One region of the Pseudaquabacterium rugosum genome, then DNA from elsewhere that is predicted to be linked to it. Evidence: predicted binding sites of a transcription regulator. Region 1 holds the regulator's gene; the other holds the start of a gene.
What was found. Region 1 encodes sigma-54, which starts transcription at its own class of promoters, with help from an activator protein. Its sites were predicted from a motif close to TGGCANGNAANCTGCTTT; they were not measured.
Positions count from the first base shown of each region.

Region 2: the regulator sigma-54 is predicted to act here: its motif matches at 3,644-3,661, upstream of nifE (nitrogenase iron-molybdenum cofactor biosynthesis protein NifE).

Region 1 is NZ_JBBUTF010000008.1:119,812-127,210, forward strand. It holds gene AACH11_RS10595 (YidB family protein) at 22-474, shown strand; gene AACH11_RS10600 (THUMP domain-containing class I SAM-dependent RNA methyltransferase) at 499-1,842, opposite strand; gene AACH11_RS10605 (RNA polymerase factor sigma-54) at 2,191-3,753, opposite strand; gene lptB (LPS export ABC transporter ATP-binding protein) at 3,773-4,549, opposite strand; gene lptA (lipopolysaccharide transport periplasmic protein LptA) at 4,546-5,151, opposite strand; gene AACH11_RS10620 (thiol:disulfide interchange protein DsbA/DsbL) at 5,283-5,921, opposite strand; gene AACH11_RS10625 (SPOR domain-containing protein) at 6,046-6,756, opposite strand; gene argS (arginine--tRNA ligase) at 6,847-7,399, opposite strand, start outside.
Region 2 is NZ_JBBUTF010000008.1:240,171-247,569, forward strand. It holds gene nifK (nitrogenase molybdenum-iron protein subunit beta) at 1-366, shown strand, start outside; gene AACH11_RS11125 (hypothetical protein) at 450-770, shown strand; gene AACH11_RS11130 (hypothetical protein) at 778-1,032, shown strand; gene AACH11_RS11135 (methyl-accepting chemotaxis protein) at 1,150-2,685, shown strand; gene AACH11_RS11140 (dienelactone hydrolase family protein) at 2,807-3,556, shown strand; gene nifE (nitrogenase iron-molybdenum cofactor biosynthesis protein NifE) at 3,702-5,159, shown strand; gene AACH11_RS11150 (diguanylate cyclase domain-containing protein) at 5,313-6,527, shown strand; gene nifN (nitrogenase iron-molybdenum cofactor biosynthesis protein NifN) at 6,709-7,399, shown strand, end outside.

The DNA.
Region 1 (7,399 bases):
CCCAACACACAGGAGGTCATCATGGGTCTGCTCGATTCAATGCTCGGACAAGCGGTCAACGGTGCGCTCGGCCAGGCGCTCGGTGGCCAGGCCGGCGGCGGCATGCCGCCGCTCATGCAACTGGTGATGAGCCTGATCGGCGGTCAGCAGGGCGGCGCCGGCGGCCTGGGCGCGCTGGTCTCGCAGCTGCAGCAAGGGGGCCTGGGCGAGGCCGTGCAGAGCTGGGTCTCGACCGGCGCCAATCTGCCGGTGTCCGGCGAGCAGATCGGTGCCGCGCTGGGCCAGGGCCGTCTGGGTGAGCTGGCGCAGCAGTTCGGTCTGCCGGCCGACGCCCTGGGCGGCCAGCTGGCGCAGCTGCTGCCGCAGGTCATCGACCAGATGACGCCCAACGGCCAGCTGCCGGCCGCCGGCGCCCAGCCGGACCTGGGCGGCCTGGTCGGCGGCCTGATGGGCATGCTGGGCCAGAAGGGCTGAGCGCTGCCCGCAGCGCCCGGTTGATCAGCCGGCGGCGGTCCCGGCCTCGGGCGTGTCACCTGCGCGTGGCTCGCGCGGGGTGCGGGCGCTGCCGCTGACGAGGTCGAAGCGGAACAGCCGGCACTCGATCGCGCCGTTCCACATCGGCACGCGGCGCGTCTCCTTCAGCCGCAGCGCCTGCGGCAGCTTCAGGTCCGGGCTCAGCACCCAGGCCGTCCAGCCGGTGTAGGCCCGCTTCCAGTGGGCGGCCAGTGCGGCATAGAACTCGCCGGCCGAGGCGCCGGCATCGAAGTCCTCGCGGCTGCCCTGGCCACGCGGGCCGCGCATGTCGTCATCGCGCACGCCGTGCGTGCCCTTGGCCTCGATGCGCTCGCCATACGGCGGGTTCAGCACCAGCAGGCCGCCGGCCGCCGGGGCCGGGCGCTGCAGCGCATCACCGGTCTTGAACTGGATCGCGTGGCCGACGCCCGCGCGCTGCGCGTTGCGCTGCGCGAAGTCGGTCATGCGGAAGGCGACGTCGCCGGCGTGGATGGCCACGGCCGGCGCGTGCACCCGGGCCTTGGCCTCGGTCTTGAGGCGGGCCCATTCGCCCAGCAGCGGGCGGAAGGCGCGCAACTGCTCGAAGGCGAAGCGGCGCTGCAGGCCCGGGGCGATGCCGCAGGCGATCTGCGCCGCCTCGATGGCGATGGTGCCGGCGCCGCAGCAGGGGTCGAGCAGGGCGCCGTCCTCGGCCCGGCCCTGCCAGCCGGCGGCCGCCAGCATGGCCGCGGCCAGCGTTTCCTTCAGCGGCGCCTCGCCCTTGAGGCCGCCGTCACGCTCGTCGCGCCAGCCGCGCTTGAACAGCGCCTCGCCGCTGAGGTCCACGTACAGCGTGGCCAGATCCTCGGCCAGGTGCAGCACCAGCGACAGGTCCGGGTGGCGGGTGTCGACGCTGGGGCGCTCGCCGGTGGCATCGCGCAGCACGTCGCACAGCGCGTCCTTCACCCGCAGCGTGGCGAAGTTCAGGCTCTGCAGCGGCGAGCGCTGGGCGCTGGTGTCGATGCGGAAGGTCTCGCGCGGCGTGATCCAGTCGACCCAGGGCACGCGCCGGGCCAGCGCGTAGAGGTCGTCCTCGTGGCCGTAGGGGCCGTGGGCCAGCGGCCACAGCACGCGCTGGGCGAGGCGGCATTCCAGGTTCAGCCGCATCGCGCCCACGCCGTCGGCGCGCACCCGCACGCCGCCCTTGAGCTCGATCACCGGCCGGCGCGAGGGATCGGCCGGCACCACCGAGCGGTCGACGCCCAGCAGGCGGGCGCACTCGTCGGCCAGCAGCGGCTCGACGCCGGCCGGGCAGGGCAGGAACAGCGAGACCGGCTCGCCGCTGGCCACCGGTGCCAGCGCGAGCTCCGGCCGGCGCAGCGGTGGGCCGCCCGGTCGGCCACCCGGTCGGCCGCCGGGGCCGGGGCCCGGTCGCCCGGGGCCGCCCGGACCCCGGCCTTGCGGGCCGCCGTGGGGGGCGTGGCCCGGGCCCGGGCCACGTCGGGCTCCGTGAGGGGCGGGGCCGTCATCACGGCGGTGGCGCGGCATGCCGCCGATCGGCGGCTTGGGAAATTTGGGGGTGGTCACGGCAGGAAGCCTCCAGCGCGGACGGCCTGCACAGGGCAGGCATCGCGGGGTACGGGAAGACGGAACGTCAGGCGGACGGGGCCGGCTGGGCCGGGCCCGTCCGGGGAATGCTCACAAGGCCTTGCGCAGATTGGCCGGCGCGATCTTCAGCGCCTCGCGGTACTTGGCCACGGTGCGGCGGGCGACGGTGATGCCCTGCTCGCCCAGCATGTCCGACAGCTGGCTGTCGGACAGCGGCTTGGCCTGGTCCTCGTTGGCCACCAGCTGCTTGATCAGCGCGCGCACCGCGGTGCTCGACGCGTTGCCGCCGGCCTCGGTGTTCAGGCTGGAGCCGAAGAAGTACTTCAGCTCGAAGGTGCCGTAGGGCGTGGTCATGTACTTGGCCGTGGTCACGCGCGAGATGGTGCTCTCGTGCAGGCCCAGCTCGTCGGCGATCTCGCGCAGCACCAGCGGCTTCATCGCGATCTCGCCGTGGGTGAAGAAGCCCTTCTGCCGCTCGACGATGGCCTGGCTGACGCGCAGGATGGTGTCGAAGCGCTGCAGGATGTTCTTCATGAACCAGCGCGCCTCCTGCAGGCGTGACGACAGCCCGCTGGCCGAGCCGTTGCGCTGGCCGCGGATGGCCTGCGCGTACAGGTCGTTGATGCGCAGCTTGGGCATGACGTCCGGATTGAGGGTCGCCTTCCAGCCGCGCCCCGACTTCAGCACGATGACGTCGGGCACGATGATGTTGGCCTCGGCGCGCGCGAACGGGCGGCCGGGCTTGGGCTCGCAGCTCAGGATCAGGGCCTGGGCCTCGCGCAGCAGCTGCTCGTCGGCGCCGGTGGCCTGCATCAGCTTCTTCGCGTCGCGGCGCGCCAGCAGCTCGAGGCCGGCCTCGGCGATGCGGATGGCGACCTTGCGTGCGGGACTGCGCGGCTTGTCCTTGAGCTGCAGCACCAGGCATTCGGACAGGCCCGAGGCGCCGACGCCGGTGGGCTCCATGCTCTGCAGCCATTTCAGCGCGCAACGCAGGCGGTCGGCCAGCTCCTCGCGTTCGTCGGCCTGATCGGGATCGTCCGGATCGATGCCGAGCGCGCTGCCCAGACGCTCGGCGATCTCGGCGAGCGGGTCGCCCAGATAACCGTCTTCGTCGAGAGACTCGATGAGCACCAGCACCGCGGCCTGGTCCTCCTCGGACAGCCGCATGCCCAGCAGCTGGCGCCGGAGGTGGTCCTGCAGCGTCGGTCCCTGGTCGGCCGACTCGATGGGCTCGAAGTCGTCGTCCCCGCTGCCGCTGCCGGTGTTGCCGGAGGGCAGCTCGCGGATGCCGTCGAAGTCGTCGCGCTCGGTGCCGTTTTCCCAGTCGTCGCGCTCGGTGGCGCCGAAGTCGGCGTTGTCGACCCCGGCCGGCTCGTCGCCGCCGGAGCCGTCACCGGCGGCGCCGTCCTCGCGCTCGGCCAGGCGTTCCTTCTCGCGCTGGCCGGCGGCGTCCTGGCTGGACGACAGGCGCTCCAGCCCGAACTCCATCGGCGCGTGGTCCTCCTCGACGTCGAGGAAGGGGTTCTGTTCGAGCATCTGCTCGATTTCCTGGTGCAGCTCGAGCGTCGACAGCTGCAGCAGCCGGATCGACTGCTGCAGCTGCGGCGTCAGCGCCAGGTGCTGGGACAGGCGGACCTGCAGGGACGGTTTCATGACTGCTTGCTTCCGTCCGTCACATCTTGAAGTGTTCGCCGAGGTAGACGCGCCGCACGTCGGGATTGCCGACGATCTCGGTCGGCGTGCCCTCGGCCAGCACACGGCCCTCGCTGATGATGTAGGCCCGGTCGCAGATGTCGAGCATCTCGCGCACGTTGTGGTCGGTGATCAGCACACCGATGCCCCGCGCCTTCAGGAAGCCGATGATGCGCTGGATCTCGATCACCGCGATCGGGTCGACCCCGGCGAAGGGCTCGTCGAGCAGGATGAAGCGGGGCTGCGAGGCCAGCGCGCGGGCGATCTCGACGCGCCGGCGTTCGCCGCCGGACAGGGACGGCGCGGGCGCGTCACGCAGCCGGGTGAGCGACAGGTCGTCCATCAGCTGTTCGAGCTGGCGGTCGATGGTCGCGCGGTCCAGGGCCTTGCCCTGGGCATCGTGCTGCAGTTCGAGCACGGCGCGGATGTTCTCCTCGACGCTGAGCTTGCGGAAGATCGAGGCTTCCTGCGGCAGGTAGCTCAGGCCCAGGCTGGCGCGGCGGTGGATCGGCTGGTGCTGCACCGGCTGGCCGTCGATGTGGATCTCGCCCGCATCGGCACGCACCAGGCCGACGACCATGTAGAACGTGGTGGTCTTGCCTGCGCCGTTGGGGCCGAGCAGGCCGATGACCTCGCCGGCGGCCACGCGCAGATGGACTTCCTTGACCACCTGCCGGGCACCGTAGCGCTTCTGCAGGCCGCGGACCTCGAGCCGGCTGCCGCCGTCGGCGGTGCGGGTCGCGGAGGCGGTCGTCATGGGCGGTCCGCGCCGGACGGGCCGGTCTTCAGCGGCAAGGGCACCTGGGGCGCGGCGGGCACGGTGGCCCGCGGCTGGATCACCGCGCGCACGCGGCCGCCGGGATTGCCGGCGCTGGCCGCACCGCCGCTGACGCTGATCTGCTCGGCCACGTTGTCCCAGACGATCTCGCCGCCGGTGATCTCGTCGGCCACCGTCGTGCCGCGCAGGCGCCGCACGACCGCCTGGCCGACGAAGCGCAGCGTACCGGCCTTGCCGTCGTAGTCGATGCGGGTGGCGCTGCCCTCGACGGTCTCGTCGCTGCCGTCGCGCTTCTGGCGGTACTGGGCGGGCTTGGCCGTGCTGCCGCTGGCGGTGGCCGAGGGATGGCCCTCACGGCTCTCGCGCAGCTCGATCTGTTCGGCGCGCAGCACCAGCGTGCCTTGGGTGATGACGACGTTGCCGCTGCACTGGCTGACCTGTCGGGCCAGGTTGACGGTGCAGGGCTTGTCGGATTCCAGCGTGAGCGGCTGGGTGCGGTCCGCCGAGGCGGCCATGGCCGGCAGGCTCAGCAGGCCGGAACCGGACAACAGGACGACGAGGACGGAGCGCAGGGACGACATGAGCGGCACAGAAATTGCATGCCATTCTAGTCCGATCTCGCTGCCTTGGGGCGGGCCGTGGCGCGAATTCCGTCTCGCCGCGCAGTATGCGTGGCCGGGGCGAGGCTGACCAGCGCCCGGCGGCCGGAGGATCAGGCGCGGACCTGGGCGATCAGCTGATTGGTCACGCTCAGGGCGCGATCCGGGCCGCCGCTGATCGACGGCGAGGTCATCCAACGGCCGTGCACGCCGATCGTCGGCACGCCGTCGATGCCGTAGCCCTGGGCCAGCTGGCGCGCCTTGGCCAGCTTGCCGGCGATGCCGAAGCTCTTCATCGCGTCCAGGATGCGGGTGGCGTCGGCGCCGCTGGCCGCGGCCCAGGCACGGATCTCGTCATCCTTGTCCAGGCGCTTCTTGTCGACGTGGATCCACTTGAAGACGCTGGTGTGCAGCTTGTCGATCTGGCCCAGGGCCTCGATCGCGAAATAGAGCTTCTGGTAGTTCTCGTGCCAGGCCTGGAAGGCCACCGGGATGCGGGTGAACGCGACCTTGTCGGCCGGCAGCTGGCGGACCCAGGACTCGAGCGCCGGCTCGAACGCGTTGCAGTGCGGGCACCAGTAGCCGAAGAACTCGACCACCTGCACCTTGCCCGCGGGCATGGCCAGCGGCTCGGCCACGCGGCGGAAATCGCGGCCTTCCTGCGGGGATCCTTGCGCGTGGGCGAGCAGGGCGGGGGTGCCCAGCGCTAGGCCGGTGGCCAGTTGACGGGAGACGAAGTCGCGACGGTTCATGCCTGAGGGTCCTCGGAGGGATCGATGCGTTGCGCGGTTGGAGCGGGGGCGCGGCCCGGGGTTCCCCGGTGGCGCGCACGGCGGCGGCGAAGCGCGGGGGCCACGGCCGGTGGCGGGATGTGGATCAGCGCAGCTGGGCCTCGACGCGCACGAGGGCGGTGTCGATGCCCGCCTCCTGCAGCGGCGCCTGGGCCGCCACGGCCTCGTCGCGGCTGTCGAAGGGGCCGACGCGCACGCGGTAGAACAGCCGGCCGGCCTGCTCGCGCTCCGTCACGCGGGCGGAGACGCCGAGCATGCCCAGACGGGCGCGCTGGGCCTCGGCCTCCTCGGGCCGGTTGAAGGAGCCGGCCTGGACGAAGAACACCAGCGGGCGCGGCGCGGCCGCCGAGGCCGCGGATGCGCGCGTGCTCGCGGCACTGGCGCGTGGCGTGGCGGCGCTCGCCGCCGCGGGCGGGCTGGCCGGGGGCAGACCCGTTCCGGCGGCGGCGGGCGGCATCCCTGGCGTCCCCGGCGGGGTGGTGGCCGCTCCGCCCGGCTGGGCCGCGCCCGGGCCGCCCGTGCTGGAGGCCGGGGGGGCGGCCGGGGTGGCTGCCGAGGCCGCATCGGCCGGCGGCGTGCGGCGTCCGCCCAGGCTGGCGTTCGGATCCCAGTGGCGGTTGCGCTCGGCCTCGGCGGCATCCTGCTCGGCGCTGCGCTGCGGCACCTTGTTGACGAAGGGCACCGGCGCCTTGGTCACGTACAGCGCGACGGCCAGCGCCGCGGCCAGGCCGATCAGCAGACCGATGATCAGGCCGACGACGAAGCGGCCTCGGGGCAAGCGGACGTTACGGTTCACCAGGACTCCGGTTCGCGGCGGCGGCGGACAGGGCTCGCGGAAGGCCGGGGCGCGGGGCGGCCCGGCGGGGATGGACGGCGCGGGCCGGACTCAGACGGCGGCCGCGGGTTCGCGGGCCATCTGCTGCGGCGCGCTGACGCCGATCACGTCCAGGCCGTTGGCCAGCACCTGGCGGGTGGCCGCCAGCAGCGCCATGCGGGCGGCCGCCAGCACCGGGTCGTCGACCAGGAAGCGCTCGGCCGCATACCAGCTGTGCAGGGCCGAGGCCAGGTCGCGCAGATAGAAGGCGATGTCGTGCGGCGCGACGCCCTCGGCCGCGCCCGACAGCACCGCCGGCCAGGCGGCCAGCTTGAGCATCAGCGCGAGTTCGGTCGGCGCGGTCAGCGGCGCCAGATCGGCGGCCGCATCGACCGTGCGGCCGGTCTTCTCGCCGTACTGGGCCAGCACCGAGCAGATGCGGGCGTGCGCGTACTGCACGTAGAAGACCGGGTTCTCGTCCGAGGCCTTGAGCGCCAGATCGACGTCGAAGACGAACTCGGTGTCGGCCTTGCGGCTGATCAGGAAGAAGCGCACCGCGTCGCGGCTGGTCCAGGTGATCAGGTCGCGCAGGGTCACGTAGCTGCCGGCCCGCTTGGAGATCTTG
Region 2 (7,399 bases), 120 kb from region 1:
ACCAACGGCAACGACGACTGGGCGGCCAAGGTGCAGAAGGTGTTCGACGCCAGCCCCTTCGGCCAGGACTGCAAGGTCTACCCCAAGCGCGACCTGTGGCACCTGCGCAGCCTGCTGCACACCGAGCCGGTGGACTTCCTGATCGGCAACACCTACGGCAAGTACCTGGAGCGCGACGTCGGCACGCCGCTGATCCGCATGGTCTTCCCGATCTTCGACCGCCATCACTACCACCGTTATCCGACCTGGGGCTATGACGGCGCGCTGCGCGTGCTGACGATGCTGCTCGACGAGTTCTTCGAGACGCTGGACGCCAACACCATCGTGCCCGGCAAGACCGACTACTCCTACGACATCATCCGCTGAGGCGGGCGGTCTGCCTGCTGCGCCGGCCGATCCGGGCGCTGCTCTGCGTCGACCTTCCTCCACCCACAGACCGGGGCCCTTTCATGAGCGAAGCCGTGTTCGTCAAGGAAACGCTGGACGGCCGCAAGGTCGAGGTGATCCAGGGCTGGGTCTGCCTGGGCGGCGTGCCCGAGGTGCGTGAGCTGGTCGTGCTCGACGAGCATCCGAACCGCCAGGCCATCCTCAAGGCCGTGCCCAAGGCCACGCACATGGCCGGCCGCCTGCCGCTGACGATGGCCGAGGCCTCGACCGCCCAGTCCGCGCTGCGCCGCATGCACGACCGCTTCGACGGCAGCCCGCAGGCCGTCGCCGAGCGGCTGCGCCAGGCCGTCTGGCAGAAGGTGTTCGCCGAAGGCGCGGAGTGAGCGCGCCATGATCTACGTGCTCGAATGTCCCGAGGGGGCCAGCCCGCGCGCCTGGTTCGCCTACGACCCGACCGATCTGCAACGCAAGTTCGACGCGGCCGGCGGCCCGCCGGACTGCGAGATGCGGCTGTGGGCCGACGAACAGGCCGCGATCCTGGCCTTCGAGAACGATGCCGAGCCGCTGTGGCAGGGCCCGGGCTGGAAGGCCCGCTGGGCACTGCGCGAGCAGCTGGTCGCCACGGACGCGCTGGCCGACGCCTGAGGCGGCGGCCGCGCCTGGCGTGACCGATGTCGCGCCCGGCGTGGCCGCCCCCTTGATCCCGCGCCATCCCGGCCGATGACCGGGCTTCCACTGAACGATCTGCAAGGGAGCCGCCGCATGTCCTGGATGTCATCCTGGCGCATCAGCACGCGCATCGCCTTCGGTTTCGGCCTGATGGTGCTGTTGTTGGGTGCCGTGATGGGTCTGACCCTGAGGAATCTGTCCGCCGTCGAGCACGACACCCAGGAGCTGGTCGGCGAGCAGGCCGAACGCCTGGCGCTGGCCACCGAGTGGCGGCAGAACATCGCCGTCAACGGTAACCGGGCGCTGGCCATCGGCCTGGCCCAGGAGAGCAACCTCGGCGCCCACCTGTCGAATGCGATGAAGGCGCTGACCGAGCGCACCTCGGTGATCCAGAAGCGCTTCACCGCGCTGGAGACGAGCACCGAGGGCAAGGCGGTGCTGGCCGAGCTCGGCGCGATGCGCGACCGCTACCTCGGCGTGCGCAACCGGATGATGGAGCAGGGCCTGGAGACGGCCGAAGCGGTGCTGCGGGCCGAGGACTTCAAGACCACGCTGGACCAGTACATGGCCATGGCCGACAAGCTGGTGGCCTACGAGCGCCGGCGCAGCGAGGCCTCGGCCGAGCTCGTCGCTGCCCAGCTCTCGGCCGCGCGCTGGCAGTTCATCGGCACGCTGGTGGTGGCCGCGCTGGTCGCGGTCGGCATGGGGCTGACGCTGGTGCGCAGCATCAGCCAGCCGCTCGATGCGCTGCAGCGCACGGCCGAGCGCATCGCCGATGGCGACCTGTCGCAGGCGCTGCCGCCCGGCGCGGCCCACGAGCTGGGCCGGTTGCAGACGGCGATGGGGCGCATGCAGCAGGGTCTGCGGGATCTGGTGCGTGAAGTGCGCGGCGCCAGCGACGCGATCCGGACCGCCAGCCAGGAGGTGGCGGCCGGCAACACCGATCTGAGCCACCGCACCGAGAGCGCCGCCAGCCAGCTGCAGCAGACCGCCTCGTCGATGGAGGAGCTGGCCGGCACCGTGCGCCAGAGCGCCGAGACGGCCGGTGAGGCCGGCCGCAGCGCCGACGAGGCCCGCGACGCCGCCGACCGTGGCGGCCAGACCGTGGCCTCGGTGGTGCAGACGATGTCGCGCATCAGCGACGCGTCGCGCCGCATCGCCGAGATCACCGGCGTCATCGACGGCATCGCCTTCCAGACCAACATCCTGGCGCTGAATGCCGCGGTCGAGGCGGCGCGGGCCGGCGAGCAGGGCCGCGGCTTCGCCGTCGTGGCCGCCGAGGTGCGCAGTCTGGCGCAGCGCTCGGCCGCCGCGGCGCGCGAGATCAAGGGCCTGATCGCCGATTCGGTCGAGCGGGTCGACGAGGGCTCGCGCCTGGTCGGCGATGCCGGCCGCACCATGGGCGAGATCGTGCAGACGGTGCAGCGCGTGGACGCGCTGATCGGCGAGATCTCGGTGGCCGCGCGCGAGCAGAGCCAGGGCCTGGACCAGGTCAACGGCGCGGTGGCCGACATCGACCGCAGCACGCAGCAGAACGCCGCGCTGGTCGAGCAGAGCGCGGCCGCCAGCGACAGCCTGCAGCAGCAGGCCACGCGCCTGTCCGAGGTCGTCGGACGGTTCCGCGTCTGAGGCCCGGCGGCGGCCGCAGGCCACGGCCGCCTCAGGGCAAGTCCTGAGCCTGCCGCCCTGCACGGGCCCGCGGCCCCGGGTCCATACTGGCCGTCACGTCCAGGCACCCGGGGAGGCCGCGATGGGTCGGATGATCGAGTACGCCCGCATCGACGGGCAGCGCCTGCAGGCCTATCTGGCCGAGGCCGATCCGGTGGCCGGCCCGGTGCGCGGCGCCGTCGTGCTGTGCCAGGAGTGGTGGGGCCTGAACGCCTACATGCGCGACGTGGCCGAGCGCCACGCCCAGGCCGGCTTCCATGCGCTGGTGCCCGACCTGTACCACGGCCAGATCACCACCGATCCGATCGAGGCGCAGGACCTGATGATCCACGTCATCTACCGCAAGGCCGCCGCCCAGGAGCTGCGCGGCGCGGTCTGCCACCTCAAGGAACACCTCCACAGCGAGAGCGGCAAGGTGGCCATCATCGGCTACAGCTCCGGCTCGGCGCTGGCACTGCTGACGCTGTGCGCGTCGCCCGAGGTCGATGCCGGCGTGCTCTGGTATGGCTACCCGCCGCTGGAGTACATGGAGGCCGAGCGCATCACCGCCCCGGTGCTGGCCCACTGGGCCGACGAGGACGCGTTCTTCCGCCAGGACTTCATCCGCGACCACGAGGCCCTGCTGCGCAGCCACGGCGTGCGCTACACCGGCTACCACTATCCGGCGCCGCACGCCTTCGCCAACGAGACCGCCCAGGGGCCCGGCCCCGGCCGCATGAGCCAGATGCGCTACGACCCGGCCTGGGCCCGCATCGCCTGGGACCGCACGATGGCCTTCCTCGGCGCCGAGCTGCGCCCCGAGCCGCCGCTGCGCCGCCTGCTGACGGGCTGACGGGCTGACGGGCTGACGGGCTGACGGGCTGACGGCCGATCCGAGTGGCCGATCTGAGCGGTCGGGCCGGATGCGGCCGGAGCCGCCTGGCACCGATCCTGCACGGACGACGCCACCCCGTCCGCTTTGCAGGAGATCCGACACCATGGCCACGCCATTGAAGGAAACCATCGCCCGTGTCTTCGAGGAGCCCGGCTGCGACAAGAACGCGGTGAAGAGCGAGAAGGAGCGCAAGAAGGGCTGCACCAAGCAGCTGACGCCCGGCGCCGCGGCCGGTGGCTGCGCCTTCGATGGCGCCAAGATCGCGCTGCAGCCCATCGTCGACGTCGCCCACCTCGTGCACGGCCCGATCGCCTGCGAGGGCAACAGCTGGGACAACCGCCACTCGGCCAGCAGCGGCTCGACGATCTACCGCACCGGCTTCACCACCGACATCCACGAGCTGGACGTGATCCACGGCGCCGAGAAGCGCCTGTTCAAGGCCATCCGCGAGGTGATCGAGAAGCAGGACCCGCCGGCCGTCTTCGTCTACCAGACCTGCGTCACCGGCCTGATCGGCGACGACATCGAGGCGGTGTGCAAGCGCGCCACCGAGAAGTTCGGCAAGCCCGTCGTCCCGGTCAACGCCCCGGGCTTCGCCGGGCCCAAGAACCTGGGCAACAAGCTGGGTGCCGAGGCGCTGCTGACCTACGTGATCGGCACGCAGGAGCCCGCGTACACGACGCCTTACGACATCAACATCATCGGCGAGTACAACCTCAGCGGCGAGCTGTGGCAGATCAAGCCGCTGCTCGACGCGCTCCGCGTGCGCATCCTCAGCTGCATCAGCGGCGACGGGCGCTATGCCGAGGTGGCGTCCTCGCACCGCGCCAAGGCCAACATGATGGTCTGCAGCAAGTCGATGATCAACATCGCCACCCGCATGCAGGAGCGCTACGGCATCCCGTACTTCGAAGGCAGCTTCTACGGCATCAGCGACATGAGCACCACGCTGCGCGAGATCGCCCGCCTGCTGGTCGAGCGCGGCGCCGATGCCGAGCTGAAGGACCGCACCGAGGCGCTGATCGCGGTGGAGGAGGCCCGCGCCTTCGAGCGCATCCGCGCCTACAAGGCGCGCCTGGCCGGCAAGAAGGTGCTGCTGATCACCGGCGGCGTGAAGAGCTGGTCGGTGGTCTCGGCGCTGCAGGAGGCGGGGCTGGAGGTGGTCGGCACCTCGGTGAAGAAGTCCACCCGGGAGGACAAGGAGAAGATCAAGGAGATCATGGGCCTGACCGCCGAGGACAGTGCCCACATGATCGACGACATGACCCCGCGCCAGATGTACGCGATGCTGCGCGACGCGAAGGCCGACATCATGCTGAGCGGCGGCCGCAGCCAGTTCGTCGCGCTCAAGGCCCGCATGCCGTGGATGGACATCAACCAGGAGCGTCACCATGCGTTCGCCGGTTATGAGGGCATGGTCACGATGATCGACGAGATCGACAAGGCCCTGCACAACCCGATGTGGGCCCAGGTGCGCGCCCCGGCCCCCTGGGAGGCGGAGGACCGTCTGCTGCGTGCGCAGAGCGCGCAGCAGCTGGCGGCGGAGGCGGCGCCGGGCTGAGCGCGCGCTGTCCGGCCGGTGCGGATGCCCGCTGCGGTCTGCGGGGCGCCGGATCGGGCCCCGCGCCCCCACCGGGACGGGCGCATGGATCCCGGGTGTCGGGCTTTCTCGATCCGGTATCAAGTCCCGCCCCCGACGGCCGACATGCGCCCCATGGGCGTTCCCTTGCACGACTGTCCGCCGGCGGCCCCGCCGACGCCGACCGCCGCCGCCGCTGCCGATCCGGCATCGGCAGGCACGGCCGTGCCTGCCGCAGGCCTGCGTGTCGGCCCGCGCCTGCGGCGTCTGCTGCAGGGCCCGCTGGCCGATGAGTCGGCCGAGCTGCGGCAGGTGCTGTGGCGCACGTTGGACGAGGTGCCGGCGCTGCAGGCCTTCGAGCTGCTGTGGACGGTGGTGGTCGCGCTGATGGCCTGGCGGGCCAGCGGGGCCGACTGGCCGCTGGCCTGGCTGGCGATCGAGGCGGCCTGCCTGCCGCTGCGCGGGCGGGGCGTGGGCTCGGCCCGCGCCGAGGCCTGGCGGCCGCTGCGCATGACGGCCAATGTGCTGCGTCTGCTGGCGATGGGGCTGGGCGCGATGGCGGCGCTGTGGCTGGGTGATCTGGCGCTGACGGCGTTGGCCCCGGTGCTGGTGGTCGGCATGCTGGCGGTGGTGGTGGCGCGCTGGGCCGCGCTGCCGCGGCTGGCGGCGGCGGTGGTGCTGGTCGACGGGGCCTTGCTGTGGGCCGGGCTGGCGGGCTCGCCGCTGCCGGGGCTGCTCGGCCCCTCGTGCATGATTCCGGCCGGTGCGGCGGCCTTCTGGCTGCTGCTGCACCACAACCACCGGATGCTGCTGCAACTGCTGCAGCTGCAGTTCGAGAACCGCCGCCTGTCGCTGCAGGATCCGCTGACCGGCCTGCCCAACCGGCGCGAGTTCACCGAGCGTCTGGCCCGCCTGCGCGAGGCGGGGCAGTCCACCCGCTTCGCCGTGCTGTGCATGGACCTCGACGGCTTCAAGCGCGTCAACGACCAGCATGGCCATGATGCGGGCGACCAGCTGCTGGCCCAGGTCGCGCAGCGTTTCCGCGGCCTGCTGCGGCAGCAGGATGCGGTGTGCCGTGTCGGTGGCGACGAGTTCGTCGTGCTGCTGCCCGGCGCCGAGGCGACGGTGGCCACCCAGGTCGCGCAGCGCCTGCTGCAGGAGGTGGCGCGCCCGTTCACGCTGCGCGATGGCGTGACGGTGCAGGTGGGGCTGAGCGTGGGCATCGCGCTGTGCCCGGGCGACGGCCAGGACGGCGCCCATCTGCTGCGCGAGGCCGATGCCGCGCTCTACCGCGCCAAGCGGGCGGGCAAGGGCTGCTGGCGCCATGCGGGGGCGTTGGCGGCCGACTGAGCGGCCGCGGTCCGTGTCGGCGCACCGGTCGTCGCGTTTGTCGCGTTCATGCCGCGGGCGGTCCGGCGCTGATCCCGCGCTGATCCCGTACGAAATCGCGCGCTGACAGGCACTTGCAGGCGTCTGCGGTGCTGGCATCCATCCTGCAAAGGGCCTGTCGAGCCCAACGCAGGAGCCCCTCATGGCGCATGTCAGCGAGTCGAAGAAGGCGTGTGCGGTCAATCCGCTGAAGATGAGCGCGCCGCTGGGCGCCAGCTATGCGTTCATGGGCCTGGACAGCTGCATGCCGATGATGCACGGCAGCCAGGGTTGCACGTCCTTCGGTCTGGTGCTGCTGGTGCGGCACTTCAAGGAGGCCATCCCGCTGCAGACCACGGCCATGAACGAGGCCACCACGGTGATGGGCGGCTACGACAACCTCGAGAAGGCCCTCCTCAACATCCGCCAGCGGGCCCGGCCGCAGATGATCGCCATCTGCTCGACCGGGCTGACCGAGACCAAGGGCGACGACGTCGAGGCCTACATCACGCTGGCCCGCAAGAAGCACCCCGAGATCGCCGACACCGAGGTGGTCTACGTCAGCACGCCGGACTATGTCGGTGCCTTCGAGGACGGCTGGTCGCGCGCGGTCGAGGGCGTGATCCGCCAGGTCACCACGCCGTGCGCGGCCGATGCGCCGAAGGACGCCAGCCGCATCGCGGTGCTGCCCGGCTCGCACCTGTCGCCCGGTGATGTCGAGGAGCTGCGCGAGCTGTTCGAGCGCTTCGGCCTGACGCCGGTGATGCTGCCCGACGTGGCCGGCTCGCTCGACGGCCACATCCCCGACGACTGGCTGGGCACCACGCTGGGCGGCACGCCGCTGGAGGCCATCC